Regions from separate parts of the Halomonas sp. GT genome, predicted to be linked through region 2. Evidence: predicted binding sites of a transcription regulator. Region 2 holds the regulator's gene; the other holds the start of a gene.
The links. The regulator sigma-54, encoded in region 2, starts transcription at its own class of promoters, with help from an activator protein. The targets are predictions, from matches to a motif close to TGGCACNNNNNTTGCTNT.
Positions count from the first base shown of each region.

Region 1: B6A39_RS16120 (NCS1 family nucleobase:cation symporter-1) is a predicted target of sigma-54. The motif match lies at 2,187-2,204, and genes of this name have one in related genera.

Region 1 covers NZ_CP020562.1:3,540,666-3,547,931, reverse strand. Annotated here, with positions in the region: gene hydA (dihydropyrimidinase) at 1-784, opposite strand, end outside; gene B6A39_RS16125 (nitrilase-related carbon-nitrogen hydrolase) at 816-1,682, opposite strand; gene B6A39_RS16120 (NCS1 family nucleobase:cation symporter-1) at 2,258-3,775, shown strand; gene B6A39_RS16115 (LysR family transcriptional regulator) at 3,830-4,738, opposite strand; gene B6A39_RS16110 (bifunctional diguanylate cyclase/phosphodiesterase) at 4,924-7,266, shown strand, end outside.
Region 2 covers NZ_CP020562.1:2,466,489-2,473,754, reverse strand. Annotated here, with positions in the region: gene pmbA (metalloprotease PmbA) at 1-91, shown strand, start outside; gene B6A39_RS11620 (HPr family phosphocarrier protein) at 144-413, opposite strand; gene rapZ (RNase adapter RapZ) at 459-1,373, opposite strand; gene ptsN (PTS IIA-like nitrogen regulatory protein PtsN) at 1,448-1,918, opposite strand; gene hpf (ribosome hibernation-promoting factor, HPF/YfiA family) at 1,923-2,231, opposite strand; gene B6A39_RS11600 (RNA polymerase factor sigma-54) at 2,329-3,744, opposite strand; gene lptB (LPS export ABC transporter ATP-binding protein) at 3,850-4,575, opposite strand; gene lptA (lipopolysaccharide transport periplasmic protein LptA) at 4,654-5,157, opposite strand; gene lptC (LPS export ABC transporter periplasmic protein LptC) at 5,166-5,738, opposite strand; gene B6A39_RS11580 (KdsC family phosphatase) at 5,738-6,280, opposite strand; gene B6A39_RS11575 (KpsF/GutQ family sugar-phosphate isomerase) at 6,314-7,266, opposite strand, start outside.

The sequences.
Region 1 (7,266 bases), 1.1 Mb from region 2:
CGCCGAATACTGGGTGACCTTGCTGGCGGGCATAGGCAATTTCATCGACGGCGTCTTTGGTAGATACATGTACCAGGTAGACCGGTGCGCCTAAGGTGCTGGCAATTCGAATCGCTCGGCTGGCGGCTTCACCTTCTACTTGTGGTGGGCGGGAAAGTGGATGAGCTTCCGGCCCGGTAATGCCCTGGGCCAGTAGCTTCTGCTGCATGTGGTAAACCAGTTCGCCGTTTTCGGCGTGTACCGTAGGCACTGCGCCCAGTTCAAGGCAGCGTGAAAAGCTTTCCACCAATATGTCATCAGTGGCCATAATCGCGCCCTTGTAGGCCATAAAGTGCTTGAAACTATTTACCCCATGTTCGCGCACCAGGGTGCCCATTTCCTCTTTGACGCTTTCATCCCACCAAGTGATTGCCACGTGGAAAGCGAAATCAGTGGCGGCTTTTTCCGCCCATCCTTGCCACGTCTCAAAGGCTTCTAAAAGTGATTGGCCTGGGCTTGGAATGACAAAGTCGATAATCGTTGTGGTACCGCCCGCCATAGCGGCGGCGGTGCCGGTATAAAAATCTTCGCTAGCCACCGCGCCCATAAATGGCATTTGCATATGGGTATGAGGGTCAATACCGCCGGGCATTACTAACTGATTGCTGGCATCAATGATTTCGCAGTTATCGGGGAGATCCAAGTTGGTGCCGATGGCGTGTATTTTTCCGTCGACGCACAGAACGTCGGCGCGGTAAGTGTCGGCATGGGTGACGACGGTGCCGCCTTTGATCAATAAACTCATCATGAAGTCCTCGTATGATTCATCATCAGGGCTACTCACCATCAGTGAGGCGGGTGTAGGCATCGGGGCGACGATCACGGAAGAACTGCCAGTTATTGCGCACTTCGCGCACCATGTCTAAATCAATTTCATGCACTAGTAGCTCATCTTCCGTTTCGCTGGCCTGGGCTTCGATTTTGCCGCGGGGGTTAACAATGTAGCTGGAGCCGTAGAAGTCACCGATATTCCAGGGGGCTTCTGTACCCACGCGATTGATAGCGGCAATGAAGCAGCCGTTAGCCGCGGCGGAAGCAGGTTGTTCAAGCTCCCATAGGTATTGGGAGAGTCCTGCTACGGTAGCGGATGGATTGAAGATCACCTCCGCACCGTTGAGTGCCAGCGCACGCCATCCTTCAGGGAAATGGCGGTCATAGCAGATATACACACCAATTTTGCCGTAGGCAGTGTCGAAGACGGGCCAGCTTGATTTCCCTGGTTTGAAGAAGAATTTTTCCCAAAAGCCGGCAACTTGAGGAATATGAGTTTTATGATATTTGCCGAGGTAGCTGCCGTCGGCATCAAACACGGCGGCGGTGTTGTAGTAAACGCCGGTCGCTGTTTCTTCATACACGGGCACGATAATTACCATGCGGTGTTCGGCAGCCAGTTTTTGCATCATCTGACACGTGGGACCTTCTGGAACCCGCTCTGCGGCGGCATACCATTTGCTATCTTGGCTTGGGCAAAAGTACGGCTGGTTGAATACTTCTTGAAAACACAGCACTTGCACACCCTGTTCGGCCGCCTGCTGAATCATCGGTAGGTGCGCTTCGTTCATCGCATCGCGGATAGCCGCAGGGTCTAAATCGGTACTGGTTTTGAGACCCATTTGAATTAAGCCAATTTTCATTTTCTGCATGGAACAGCCCTCTCAGGTCATACGCGCCAACCGCATGTATGTGCATGTCGGTACGTTACTGGTCAAGTAACAAGTTTGTGGTCACGTGGCGTGCAGCGGCGTCTTATTGTTTTTGTAAAGTTGTCATTATTGACAGCTTTTTGAACATAGTCCTTTGTTAGGTGTTGTTTCAAGTGTTTTTTGATAATTTTAAATGATTTGTTTAACTCTTTGATTTTTTAATGTTTTTATTATTTTTAGTGATGATTTTGCTAAGTTGGTGAAATACTGTTCAATCTTGGTGATGTTTTATTTTTGTTTTTAAAACATATAGTTGTGTTATTTTATTTTGAGTTTTTATATTTTTTTTGCATCTTTTTGGTGCGTATTTTATTTAAATAGCTACGCTTATTAATGGCTTTTAATAGCTAAAAGGCGAATAACAAAAATCACGCTAAAAGTATGTGTATGTCTGCCTGATAAGTCAGCTTTTGATCAATGGGTTAGTGGTTGTGCTTTTGTTTTAGGCACGCTTATTGCTCTTGAAAGACTGACACCGTGACTATAATGGGCAACAGCACTGCTGAGGAGACTATATGACTGGCTCAACATCCCGAATGGTGGACAGAGAGGGGTTAATTGAACTCGACGTAGGTAAAGACGTAGGTGATAGCCCTCGTTTCAATAAAGATATTGCGCCCACTCAGGCGAGTGAGCGCACCTGGAGCAAATGGAACATTGCCGCACTTTGGGTGGGCATGTCGATTTGTGTGCCTACCTACACGTTGGGGGGTGTGTTAACCGCCTACTTCGGCCTGAGTGTGGGGGAGGCGCTTTTTGCCATTTTTCTAGCCAACGTGATTGTTCTGATTCCGCTCACTCTAAATGCCTTTCCTGGCACTAAATTTGGTATTCCCTTTCCAGTTGTGCTGCGATCATCGTTCGGTATTTTAGGTTCTAATGTGCCTTGTTTGGTGCGGGCTCTAGTAGGCTGCGGCTGGTTTGGTATTCAGACGATGTTTGGCGGCTTGGCGATTCATCTTCTGTTATCCGAACTGGTTCCTGCTTGGGCTGCGCTTGGTGGGGTAGGTGAAGTGATTGGCTTTTTTGTCTTCGGTGCAATGAATCTTCTCGTGGTCATTCGTGGGGCTGAGTCGATCAAGTGGCTGGAAACCTTAGCGGCGCCATTACTGCTCGCTGTGGGGATTGGGTTAATGATGTGGGCATGGCCGCATATGTCGATGACTGAGCTATTAGCGCAACCGCCTTCGCGTCCAGAAGGCGCGTCGGTATATGGCTATTTCTTTGCAGGGTTAACCGCGATGGTGGGGTTTTGGGCGACGTTGTCGCTGAACATTCCTGATTTCAGCCGGTTTGCCAAAAGCCAAAAAGATCAAATTGTTGGCCAAGTGATTGGGTTACCGCTGACAATGTTCTTCTTTGCAGCGTTAGGCGTTGTATTAACGGCGGCGTCTGAGTCGCTAGTGGGACAGACGGTTGCTGACCCAGTGCGTTTGATTGGCTATATCGAAAGCCCTTTCTGGGTAGTGCTTGCCATGTTGCTAATCATTATTGCCACGATTTCCACCAATACTGCGTCGAACATTGTGTCTCCCACGAATGACTTCCAGAATATTGCCCCGAAGCTGATTAACCAAACCCGCGGAGTTCTTATGACCGGAGCTGTGGGTGTTTTATTGATGGGCTACGACCTTTTGCAGAAAGCGGGTCTCATTGCTCAAGGGGTGTCTCTTGAGCAGATGTATTCAAACTGGCTGCTAGGATACTCCAGTCTGCTTGGCCCCATCGCAGGCATCATGGCAGTGGACTATTTCCTAATTAAAAAGCAGCGCCTAGATGTGCCTAGCTTATACATGGATAACCATGCTTATCCTGCGGTTAATGCGGCGGGTTTTATCGCGTTCGGCGTGCCGGTGGCACTTACGCTAATCTCGTTGTTAACCGGTACCATGAACTGGTTCTATGACTATGGCTGGTTTACCGGGTCTGCACTTGGTGCGATTGTTTATTTTGCTGCCAGCCACGTTTTAACATCGTCTTCTCAGGTAGGGCCCGCACCACACATGGCCAGCGAGACGGCAAAACTGCCATAAACGCGCTATGTGTATACGTCGTTAATCATAAAAGCTCGGCACTTAGCCGAGCTTTTATGATTGTGTGCCTTTCACAAACCCTAAAAATGCATCTACCACGCGGTTAGGGCGGCGGTCATGACGAGTGATTAGAACAAACGGAATCTGATAATGCTGAGTGGCAGGGTGTACAGCGCGCATCTTATCGGCATTAACCCATTGGGCGGCAACATGTTCTGGAAGAAAACCGATAAAGCGTCCAGTGAGAATCAGAAACGCAGCGCCTTCCCGATCAGAAGCAGACGCTTGTAAATTTAACGCCTCGTGTGCTTCACGTGCATCACTAGGGAGTGGATAGCGAGGTGTTATCGCTGGATAAGCGGCGATCTGTTCAGCTGTGAATGCTTCATCTGTTTCACTAAACAGAGGGTGGCCAGCTGCGCAGTAAAGAAACGAAGGTTCCTCGTATAACAAGTGTGTTTCTAAGCTGGTGGGTAAATTAACGGCGGGTACTACGCCGACATGCAAATGGCCATCCATCACGCTTCGAATAACGGCATCCGAAGGTTCCATATGGATATTAACGGTAACTTCATGGTTTGGCGCTGTTAGCTCTGCGAGCGCATGAGTAACATGCATGGCGGGCAAGGTAACCAAGTTATCGGTGATGCCGATATTTAGTTCGCCCTTAATGGTATGATGCAATGCATTGACATCGCTTTTAAAGGCTTCGAGCGCGGTCAGTAGTGTTAAACCCGCTTGGTAAATCTCTTTGCCTTCTTCGGTTAAACTAAACCCGCCTCGGCCACGTTGGCATAGCGAAAAGCCTAGCCTGCTTTCTAAGTCATTCATATGCTGGCTAATGGCTGACCGGCTGATGCCTAAAGCAGTTTCCGCAGCGGTGAAACCACCGCACTCAACCACTGTTTTAAAAATACGCACTAAGCGGATTTCGTAGTCACTCATTTGGCCTAACGATGCCATGGCAGCCTCTTGTTAAGTAAAATAACGACTTTTATGAGCATTTTTGCTGAAAATAGATATACATCAAAAACAAGCCACGCCACTATTTAGAACCGCTTACGAGGAGCCACTGTGGTGTATCTTTCAACGTTCTTTTTATACTGTATCAGGTGTGCCTTGGGATACCTGAATAAGGCCTACATATAATGCTGCTAGCTCGCAGTGATCGGGTAACTAAAAAAAGCCAGATAATGCCTGGCTTTCGGCGCCAAAAGCAGCGAGTTATTACGATCTATATCTTGTCATTATGTATGATGATTGCGCTGTTTGGTTGGTTGCTCAAAGGCCAGTATCACCAGGAACTTAATGCCGCTGAATCCCGAGTGATTGCCCGTGCGCATGTGGTGTCAGAATGGGTAAAAGGCATGTTTGGGCAGAGCAGCCAAGGCTTGTTTAGTCTGGCCGAGCTGCTAGATGCTCACCAACAAAACTCTTTGGGATTGGATGTTTTAGAAGCCGAAAATGCAAGTACCGTTCAGCGAGCGCTAGACAATCTTACTGAGTACGTGCCGCTGATCGATAGTGTTAGTGTATTGGACACGGATGGGCGCCTACGTATAAGCAGTAACGATAATCGATACGTAGGGGAAGATTTCGGCGACAGTGCTTTTTTCCGCACCTTTAAACAAGGTGGTCAAAGCGAAATGATGACGCCGCTTATTTGGTCGGCAAGCAAGCAGCGCTTTTTTCTCTATCATGGCCTTCGTTTAGTGAATGCCCAAGGTGAGTTCGCGGGGGTGATTGTGTCTCGCATCATGCCCAATATCCTGGGCGATGCGCTGAAACAAATGCAAGTGTATGAAGGTGAAAGCATGGCACTGATAGATGAAAATCTAAAGGTGGTTGCTAGGCACCCGACACCCCGTGAAGGAATAACCATTGGTAGCCAAATTAATGCACCTGATACACAGCAGTGGTTAGAGAGCGGCGACCTTTCCAGGACGCTAACCGCGATCTCTCCCCTTGACGGTCGTAATCGCTTATTTCACATGCATCGAATTAGTGACTATCCGGTGTTTATTGTGGTGGGCGTTGACCTTCATACACTTATGGCGGGCTGGCGTCAGCGCTTGCTGGTGTTATTGTTGGTCGTTGGTTTGATTACGTTGTTGGGAGCTTGGGGCGTTCGTCACTATCTGAATCGACTTGCGTTGGCTGATCAGCTTCATGAGCGAATAAAAGAACGAGAGCTAGCACGTGCCGAAGCGCAAGCGCGCGGGGCGCGCATGGATGCCTTGGTTCATTCGATTCAGGATTTAATTTTTGTATTTGATGTAGAAGGGCGCTTTAGCTATATCCACGCGGTTGCCCCAGAGCAGCTACTTATTAATAGCCAAGATGCACTGGGAAAGCACTTTTCACATGTCTTGCCGGTTCCCTTAGCCCATGCATTTGCCGCCGTTTTTGAGCGAGTCCAGCAGTTTCATCAAGTAGAAAGATTTGAATATCCACTGACCATTGATGCTCAGCCGCATCATTTTCATGCCACCGTGAGCCCGCTAATAAGTAGTGCTGGACAATTTGAGGGAGTGTTATCGGTGAACCGTGATATTACCGAAGCGAAGCGCGCAGAAGTGGAGCTGAAGATTGCCGCGGCTGCTTTTCAAGCCCACCTGGGTATCATGGTGGCGGATGCTCGCGGAAATATATTAAAAGTTAATGAGACGTTTAAGCGCATAACGGGCTATAGCGATGCAGAGGTAATCGGTAAGAACCCACGTATGTTTAGCTCGGGCCACCACAATGCAGCGTTTTATCGGCGCTTGTGGAAACGGGTAATGGCAACAGGAAGTTGGGAAGGGGAAATCTGGAATCAGCGCAAAAATGGTGAGCTGTTCCCTGAGTGGCTGACGATTAGTGCTGTTTACGATGCAGACGGAGTGCTCACCAATTACGTTGCCACGATGAGTGATATCAGTGAGCGTAAAGCCGCTGAGCAAGAGATCCATCAGCTCGCGTTTTATGATCCATTAACGGGCTTCGCAAATCGACGCCTCTTTATGGACAGGATGGAGACCGCGTTAAAAGAGCTAAACCGCCATCAGCGATGTGGGGCGTTGTTGGTGATTGATATTGACCGTTTCAACCATATTAACGATACCCTGGGGCACCTCGCTGGCGATCAGTTGTTACAGCAGGTTGCTCAGCGGTTTGGCCAAATGTTGCGCGATACTGATACGCTGGCTCGCCTGGGTAGTGACGAATTTGCGGTGCTAATTGAAGGTGTCGATGGAAGCCCACGTCAAACACGGCGTTTAGCAGAACATATTGCCCAGAAACTTCTGGTGGCGCTTGATGAGCCGATTAGCTTTTCTGAAGAGCAAGTCATGGTGACCGCATGCATTGGGATTACAGTCGTATCCGATAGTCAGCGAAGCGCCGAAGATTACCTTCAGCAGGTCGATATGGCCTTACTACAAGCGAAAGCGAGCGGGCGTCGTGCCATACGCTTTTTTGATCCTTCGATGCAGGCTACCCTACTTGCACGG
Region 2 (7,266 bases):
TTTGGTAGCTGTCGGTGATGACATTGATACCCGTGGCAGTATTCACACGGGTAGCTGGCTAATTGATGCAATGACCGTCGCTGGTAACTAACAACGGAGGTAACAGTTCAGTTAACACGTTGGCTGACGCTGTTTTACTGATGTTAGTGGTCTTCATCAAAACGTGCGTCGAACAGTGCTTCAATGGCCTCTAGTGCTTGTTCGGCGTCGTCGCCTTCCGCATGGATTCTAAGTTCAGTGCCACAGGGAGCGGCCAGCATCAATAACGACATAATGTTGGCCGCATCTGCCATTTGCTGTTGTTTGTAAACGTGAATATTGGCCGAAAACTGTTGGCCACACTTGACGAGTTTCGTCGCTGCACGAGCATGAAGGCCGCGCTGATTAGTGAGTGTTAAGGTTCTTTCTGGCACTCTGGTTCCTTTTTGCCGAGTGGGGTCGTGAAGAAAAAGCGTTGCTTATTGTGCGTTTGTTGAAGGCGAGGATGTGGAGGGCTGCTGTTCACTAAGAGTGTACTGCAAGCCTAGCTCACGATGACGGAGTTGAACCTCTCCCGCTTGTTTAACCAGCATTTGCGCCAGTTGTTCCACCATATAGACAGAGCGGTGCTGCCCGCCGGTACAGCCAATAGCAATCGTCATATAACTGCGCTGGCTATTTTGGTAAGCGGGTAGCCACTTTTCCAACCATGTCTGGATATCATTGCGCATTTCTTCTACGACGGGATATCCCTTCAGAAAGTTGATGATGTTCGCGTCACGCCCAGTGTATTGGCGCAGCGTAGGGTCCCAGTAGGGGTTTGGTAAGCAGCGCACGTCAAAGACGAGATCGGCATCAAGTGGGACACCGCGTTTATAGCCAAATGACTCTAGGGTCAGCGTTAATCTATCTTCACGCTGTTGGGCAACTTGATCCGTTATCCTGCGGCGGAGGTCATGAACCGATAGACGCGATGTGTCGATCATTAGGTCAGCAAGATCACGGATGTCGAGTAGGGTTTCTTCTTCTTTATTGATGGCCTCTTCAAGCGTCATGTCACTATCACGCGTAAGAGGGTGACGACGACGCGTAGCTGAGTATCGCTCAAGAAGAATTCTGGCATCGGTGGTTAGATAGATAACCTGGAAGTGAATGCTTTTCTGACGCAAAGATTCAAGCATTTTTGGCAGCTGCTTTAGCGCAGCTGGTAAATTACGCGCATCGATACTTACCGCTAGTTGGGGACGTGCGCCTTGCTCACGAAGCTCATCCACAAGGGAGCCGAGTAGCATGGCGGGCAAATTATCGATGGCACAATAGCCAAGATCTTCTAACGCTTGTAAGGCGATAGATTTACCGGACCCTGAACGGCCGCTAATGATCACCAGTTGCATAGAGTTTCTCTTGGCATGCCAATAAAAATGGAGGTTAACGTTAAATTAGTAGGCAGTGTCTAGCGGTGGACCATCTAGGTAACAGATTGTTCACGAATTTTTGCTGTTATAAGGTCCAATAGCTCACGCTGGCTAGCCGCTTTACGAAGCTGCTGACGTGTGTCAACGCTGTTCATGATAGACGCTACTTGCCCTAATAAGGCTAAGTGCGTGTCGTCTGCCTCTTCGGGAACTAAAAGGACGAAAACAAGATCGACGGGATCGCCATCGATAGCATCGAAATCCACGGGCTCAGCTAACTTTAAAAAACCAGCGATAGGTGAGCTGCAATGAGGGCTACGGGCGTGAGGAATAGCAACGCCGTTGCCTATTCCAGTGCTGCCCAGGCGCTCGCGACCAATCAGGCGGCTGAAGACTTCTTGGCTATCTAGGCTTGGCGTGTTTTGCGCAATAAAGGTGCTGAAAAACTCCAGCACTCTTTTTTTGCTGCCCCCGGGGACGTCATACAGCACGCGCTCCGGGGGAAGAATAGTTTCCAACGTCATTGAGTTAACGCACGCCAGCGCCTTGGGCGCGAGCTTGTGCTTTTTCCTTGTGTTTAACGAGTTGACGGTCAATTTTGTCCGCTAGTGCATCAATCGCAGCGTACATATCGTTGTCTAATGCTTCTGCGTGTAGATCGGCACCTGCAGCATGCAGGGTGCAGGCAGCTTGCTGACGCTCCTTTTCAACAGATAAGGTCACTTGTACGGTGGTGATATTGTCATAATGGCGCTCAACGCGTTCCAGCTTCTCATTTACATAGTCACGCAAGGCGTCAGTCAGATCTACGTGATGACCAGTGATATTTACTTGCATTGACGTGCTCCTTATCCATCGGACTGTTCTTCGATTGTAACCCTTTTTGCGCTATTGCAAAGCCCTTAGACAGACTTTGTTCGTTAGCACTGCTTTATTAGCGTAAACGGCGGCGTTCGCTTGAAGAGGGTATGCCCATCGACTCGCGATATTTGGCCACCGTTCGCCTTGCCACACTAATGCCACCCTCTTCCAATAGCGACACGAGGCGGCTGTCTGAGAGAGGTTTCCCGGGCGGTTCATCTTGCACCAGTTTTTTGATTCGAGCCCGGATGGCGGTGCTGGAGTGACTGTCACCGCCGTCCTGGTTACTTACTTGGCTTGAAAAGAAGTATTTGAGTTCAAACACTCCGCGCGGAGTATGAATGTATTTCTGGGTGGTGACCCTGGAAATAGTGGATTCATGCATTTCTACGGCGTCTGCGATATCGGCTAAAATCAGCGGTTTCATGGCTTCTTCGCCGTGTTCCAGAAAGCCTATCTGGCGAGCTATGATTTCTCGGCCCACCCGCAGTAGCGTATCATTTCGGCTAGAAAGGCTCTTGATGAGCCAGCGAGCTTCTTGAAGATGCTCTTTTAAAAATTGGTTATCCTGGCTCTTGTCAGCCCGTTTGATGAGGCTTGCGTAGTCAGGTTGAATGCGTAAGCGAGGCAACGCCTCTGGGTTTAGCTCCAGGTGCCATCCTTCGTGGTCATGGCGTACGACTAAATCTGGCGTTACATAGCTGTCATCGGTGTCGCCAAAGGCACTTCCTGGGCGAGGATCAAGGCTGCGGATCAAGCGAATTACGTCATCAAGCTGCTCATCATCCAGACTTAACCGCCGCTTTAGCAGACGCACATCATCTTTGCCGAGTGCTTCAAGAAATTGACGTACTAACCGCTTGGCAGGCATGAGCAGCGGTGTATCTTCGGGTAGTGAAGCGAGCTGCAGCATTAAGCATTCCCGCAGGTCGCGAGCAAACACGCCGGTTGGCTCAAACTGTTGAAGACGAAGCAAGGTTGTTTCAACCTCACGTTGGCTAAGGCCTTCATGTCCTTGGGCTTTAAGTCCTTCGCGAAGGTCATTGAGAGGCTGGGTTAAGTAGCCATTGGCATCCAGTGCATCGATAAGGCTTTCAGCAATGGCATGGTCGCGTGGCGAAAAGTCTGTCATGGCGAGTTGCCAAAGTAAGTGGCCATGCAAACTTTGGCCAGCAGCTTGCCGCTCAAAGTCAGGCCCTTCGCTGCTGACACCATGGCTGCCTAGGTCTTGGTAAGTGTCTGACCAATCGCTGTCAGTAGAGAGTTCGTTAGGAATGCTTTCAGACCATTCAGCTTCCTGGGGTTCACTAACGGCCTGTTCGCCGAACTCATCTTCCTGCTCAAGCATAGGGTTGGCATCAAGTGCCTGCTGAATTTCTTGACGGAGGTCCAGCGTTGATAGCTGTAACAGGGCAATGGCCTGCTGCAGCTGAGGTGTCATGGTCAGCTGTGTACCGATACGCAATTGAAGAGAAGCTTTCATGACCATCTGAGAACCACTCGTTAATCAGAAAGCTCCACCCTAGTGCGAGTTATGGCTTGGTGCAAGTGCAATAAGCATGCCACCAATACTATTTTTTCTGCAGGTGACTGTTTACAGGCGGAAATCAGCCCCCAAATAAACGTCTCTAACCCGCTGGTTGTTGAGAATTTCCTGAGGTGGACCACTGGCGATGATATGGCCGTCACCTACAATGTAGGCGATATCGCAAATATCTAGTGTTTCCCTGACGTTATGGTCAGTAATTAACACGCCGATATGACGTTTTTTGAGGGCTCGAATGATCGTTTTAATATCGCCCACTGAGATTGGATCAACGCCGGCAAACGGCTCATCAAGCAGGATAAAGGCAGGCTCTGTCGCGAGGGAGCGAGCAATCTCAACACGTCTACGCTCTCCGCCCGAAAGACTCATGCCGAAGTTGTCACGAATGTGTGTGATGTGGAAATCTTCCAGTAGCGACTCAAGGCGCTGCTCCCGGGCGCTACGATCGAGTTCTTTGCGAGTTTCCAGAATGGCCATGATGTTGTCAGCGACGGAAAGTTTGCGAAAAATAGAAGCTTCCTGAGGCAAGTATCCAATGCCTGCCATTGCACGTTCATGCATGGGCGCATGGGTTAAATCAAGCTCATCAATGCCAACCTTTCCAGCGTCAGACTTTACCAAACCGACGATCATATAAAACGATGTCGTTTTGCCTGCGCCATTGGGCCCCAGCAGCCCTACCACGCTGCCTTGAGATATCTCTAGATTAATATCCTTAACGACACGGCGGCGTTTATAGCTTTTGGCTAAGTGATGGGCATAAAGTGTTTTTATCGGCGCTGTTTCTGATGCTGGTTCTGAGGCTGTGGTTTGAGGTGCAGGCTCTGCGTTATTTGTCGCCACTGGGCACTCCTATTGTTCCGGCTGAAGAGTCATGCGGATACGTTGTGGTTCACCACCACTAACATCGGAACGTGCCTGAACCACACCTTGGTCGATAAAATACTCTAATCGCCCACCTTCAAAACGGTCTGCTTGCTGAGTCAGTTCCGCTTGGTCAATTAGCTCTACCCGACGCTCGGCAACATGATAAATAATGCGCTTCGCCCAGCCTTCCATTGGGCTTGCTTGGTCTTCGAGCTGGTTGCGTATATAGGCGCGTCCACCGGTTGCAACAGCGCGCGATAGTTCGCCAGCATCGTTGCGTTGAATCTCCACGCGATCGCCGCGCAGCTGCATATTGCCCTGCCGAATATCGACGTTGCCAGAATACACAGCGGTGCCTGCTCGTTGATCGAGATCTAAACGGTCAGCCTCTACTTCTACGGGGGCTTGGCTTTGCGCCATAACCGGTAGCGCTGCCGCTGAAATGGGTAGCGCAATGACGAAGAGTGCCGTGCGAATAAGAGCGTTCATCGCGACTCCTACTGAGAACGAGTGGCAGGCGGGTGAACGCCGCGCACGTTATTGGTTAAGCGGATCTGGCTATCATCCAGCCATACATCCATACGTGTAGCGTCTATGCGCTGTGGCGGTTGCTGAAGTATGGTTTCGGCATCGCTCCAAGCATGACGGGTGATGCCATCATAATGTAGTAACTCTGTATTCAACTGCCAGCCTTCATCAGGTGCAAGTAATTGGGCTGAGCCAGCTAAAGTGAGTGCCTGCGTGTCAGTATTTAGAGTGCCGGTCTCCGCTGTCGCTAGCCATTGACGCTCTTCGCTATCAAATAGTATCGCCCTGGGTGAGATGACATCGGTCATTGCCGTTTGAGGGGTATGGACTAAGCGTGGCGTCGTCAGCGATTGTTGGATAGCACCGGTGTCACCAAACAGAGTTATTTCTGCATTTTCTAATACATGGCCGGGCTCTTGAGCGCGAGCCTCAGGGTCGATTGATTGGTCTTGAGGGCCGCGCGGATCTAGCCACACCAGCACGCCACCTAAGGCAAGTACCATGGCGGTTATCCAAACGCGTTTCTTAACCCAAAAGCGCATTACGATTGGCCGTGTAGATACGTATCTAAGACAGCGTCCCAATGGCCTTGAGACATCAATAAAGTGTCGCAGATTTCACGTACAGCGCCGTGGCCACCAAGCCGGTCGGTGATCCAGTCTGCATGGGTATGCATATAATCCGGAGCATTAGGGACGGTGATGCCGACACCAGATCGTTTGATAGGAGCAAGATCTGGTAGGTCGTCACCACAATAAGCAACTTGTTCTAGCGTGATATCAAGGCGTTGGCATAGCGCGCGTAGCGTAGTGAGTTTATCTTCACACCCTTGGTAGACATGGCTAATACCCAAGGAGGCAGCACGTTGGCTGACCATAGGGGAATCACGTCCAGTAATTAACGCAACATGAATACCGACACGCTTCAATAGTTTGAGGCCATGGCCATCTTGGGTATGAAACGCTTTGATTTCGATACCGTCAGCTTGAAAATAGAGGCGACCATCGGTAAGTATGCCGTCAACATCAATGGCAAGTAATTTTACGCGGCGAATCCGGTCTTGTAGAGCGTCAGGTAGGGCCATGAAGCCTCCGTTATTAATTTTTGAAAAGAACGATTAAATGACACCGCTAGCAAGTAAGTCATGCATATGCAGTGCACCAATGGGGCGCTGCTGATCATCCACGACTGCCAGTGCGGTAATTCGACTGTCTTCCATGATGCGTACTGCTTCAGCCGCTAACACATCGGGGCCGATACGCTTTCCAGGGCGTGTCATAACATCATCAACTAGGACATCACGTAAATCATGAAACTGATCCAGTGTTCGGCGTAAGTCACCGTCGGTATAAACACCGGCAAGGCGTCCTTCGCTATCGACTACGCAGGTAAATCCCAGCCCTTGGCGAGTAATTTCCAGCAGTGCGTCCCTTAGCGGGCTGCCTAATGCTACTTGGGGGAGGCGTGATCCGTTGTGCATTAAATCCTTTACACGCAAAAGTAAGCGTTTGCCGAGGCTTCCGCCTGGGTGTGAAAGCGCGAAATCTTCCGCAGTGAAGCCGCGTGCCTCCAATAATGCCACGGCTAAAGCATCGCCTAAGGCAAGTGCTGCAGTAGTTGAGCTAGTCGGCGCTAAGTCGAGAGGGCAGGCTTCCCGCTCGACGCCACTATTAAGGTGAGCATCGGCGTGTTTAGCTAATGTGGAACCAGGGCGTCCAGTCATGCTGACAAGGGGGGTTCCTAAGCGTTTCAACAGGGGAAGCAGCGCGGTGACCTCTGCGGTTTCGCCAGAATTCGAGAGCGCTAGTACAACATCTGCGCGGGTGATCATACCGAGGTCGCCATGACTGGCTTCACCTGGGTGTACAAAAAAAGCAGGCGTGCCGGTGCTTGCTAATGTTGCGGCAAGCTTGCCCGCAATATGTCCGGACTTACCCATGCCAGTTACCACTACGCGGCCCTGGCAGGCAAGGATAAGTTCACAGGCGTGGTCAAAGCTCTCATCAAGCTTTGCCTGAAGTCCACCGATAGCGGCTTGCTCGATTTGCAATGTGCGCAGCGCACTTTCAC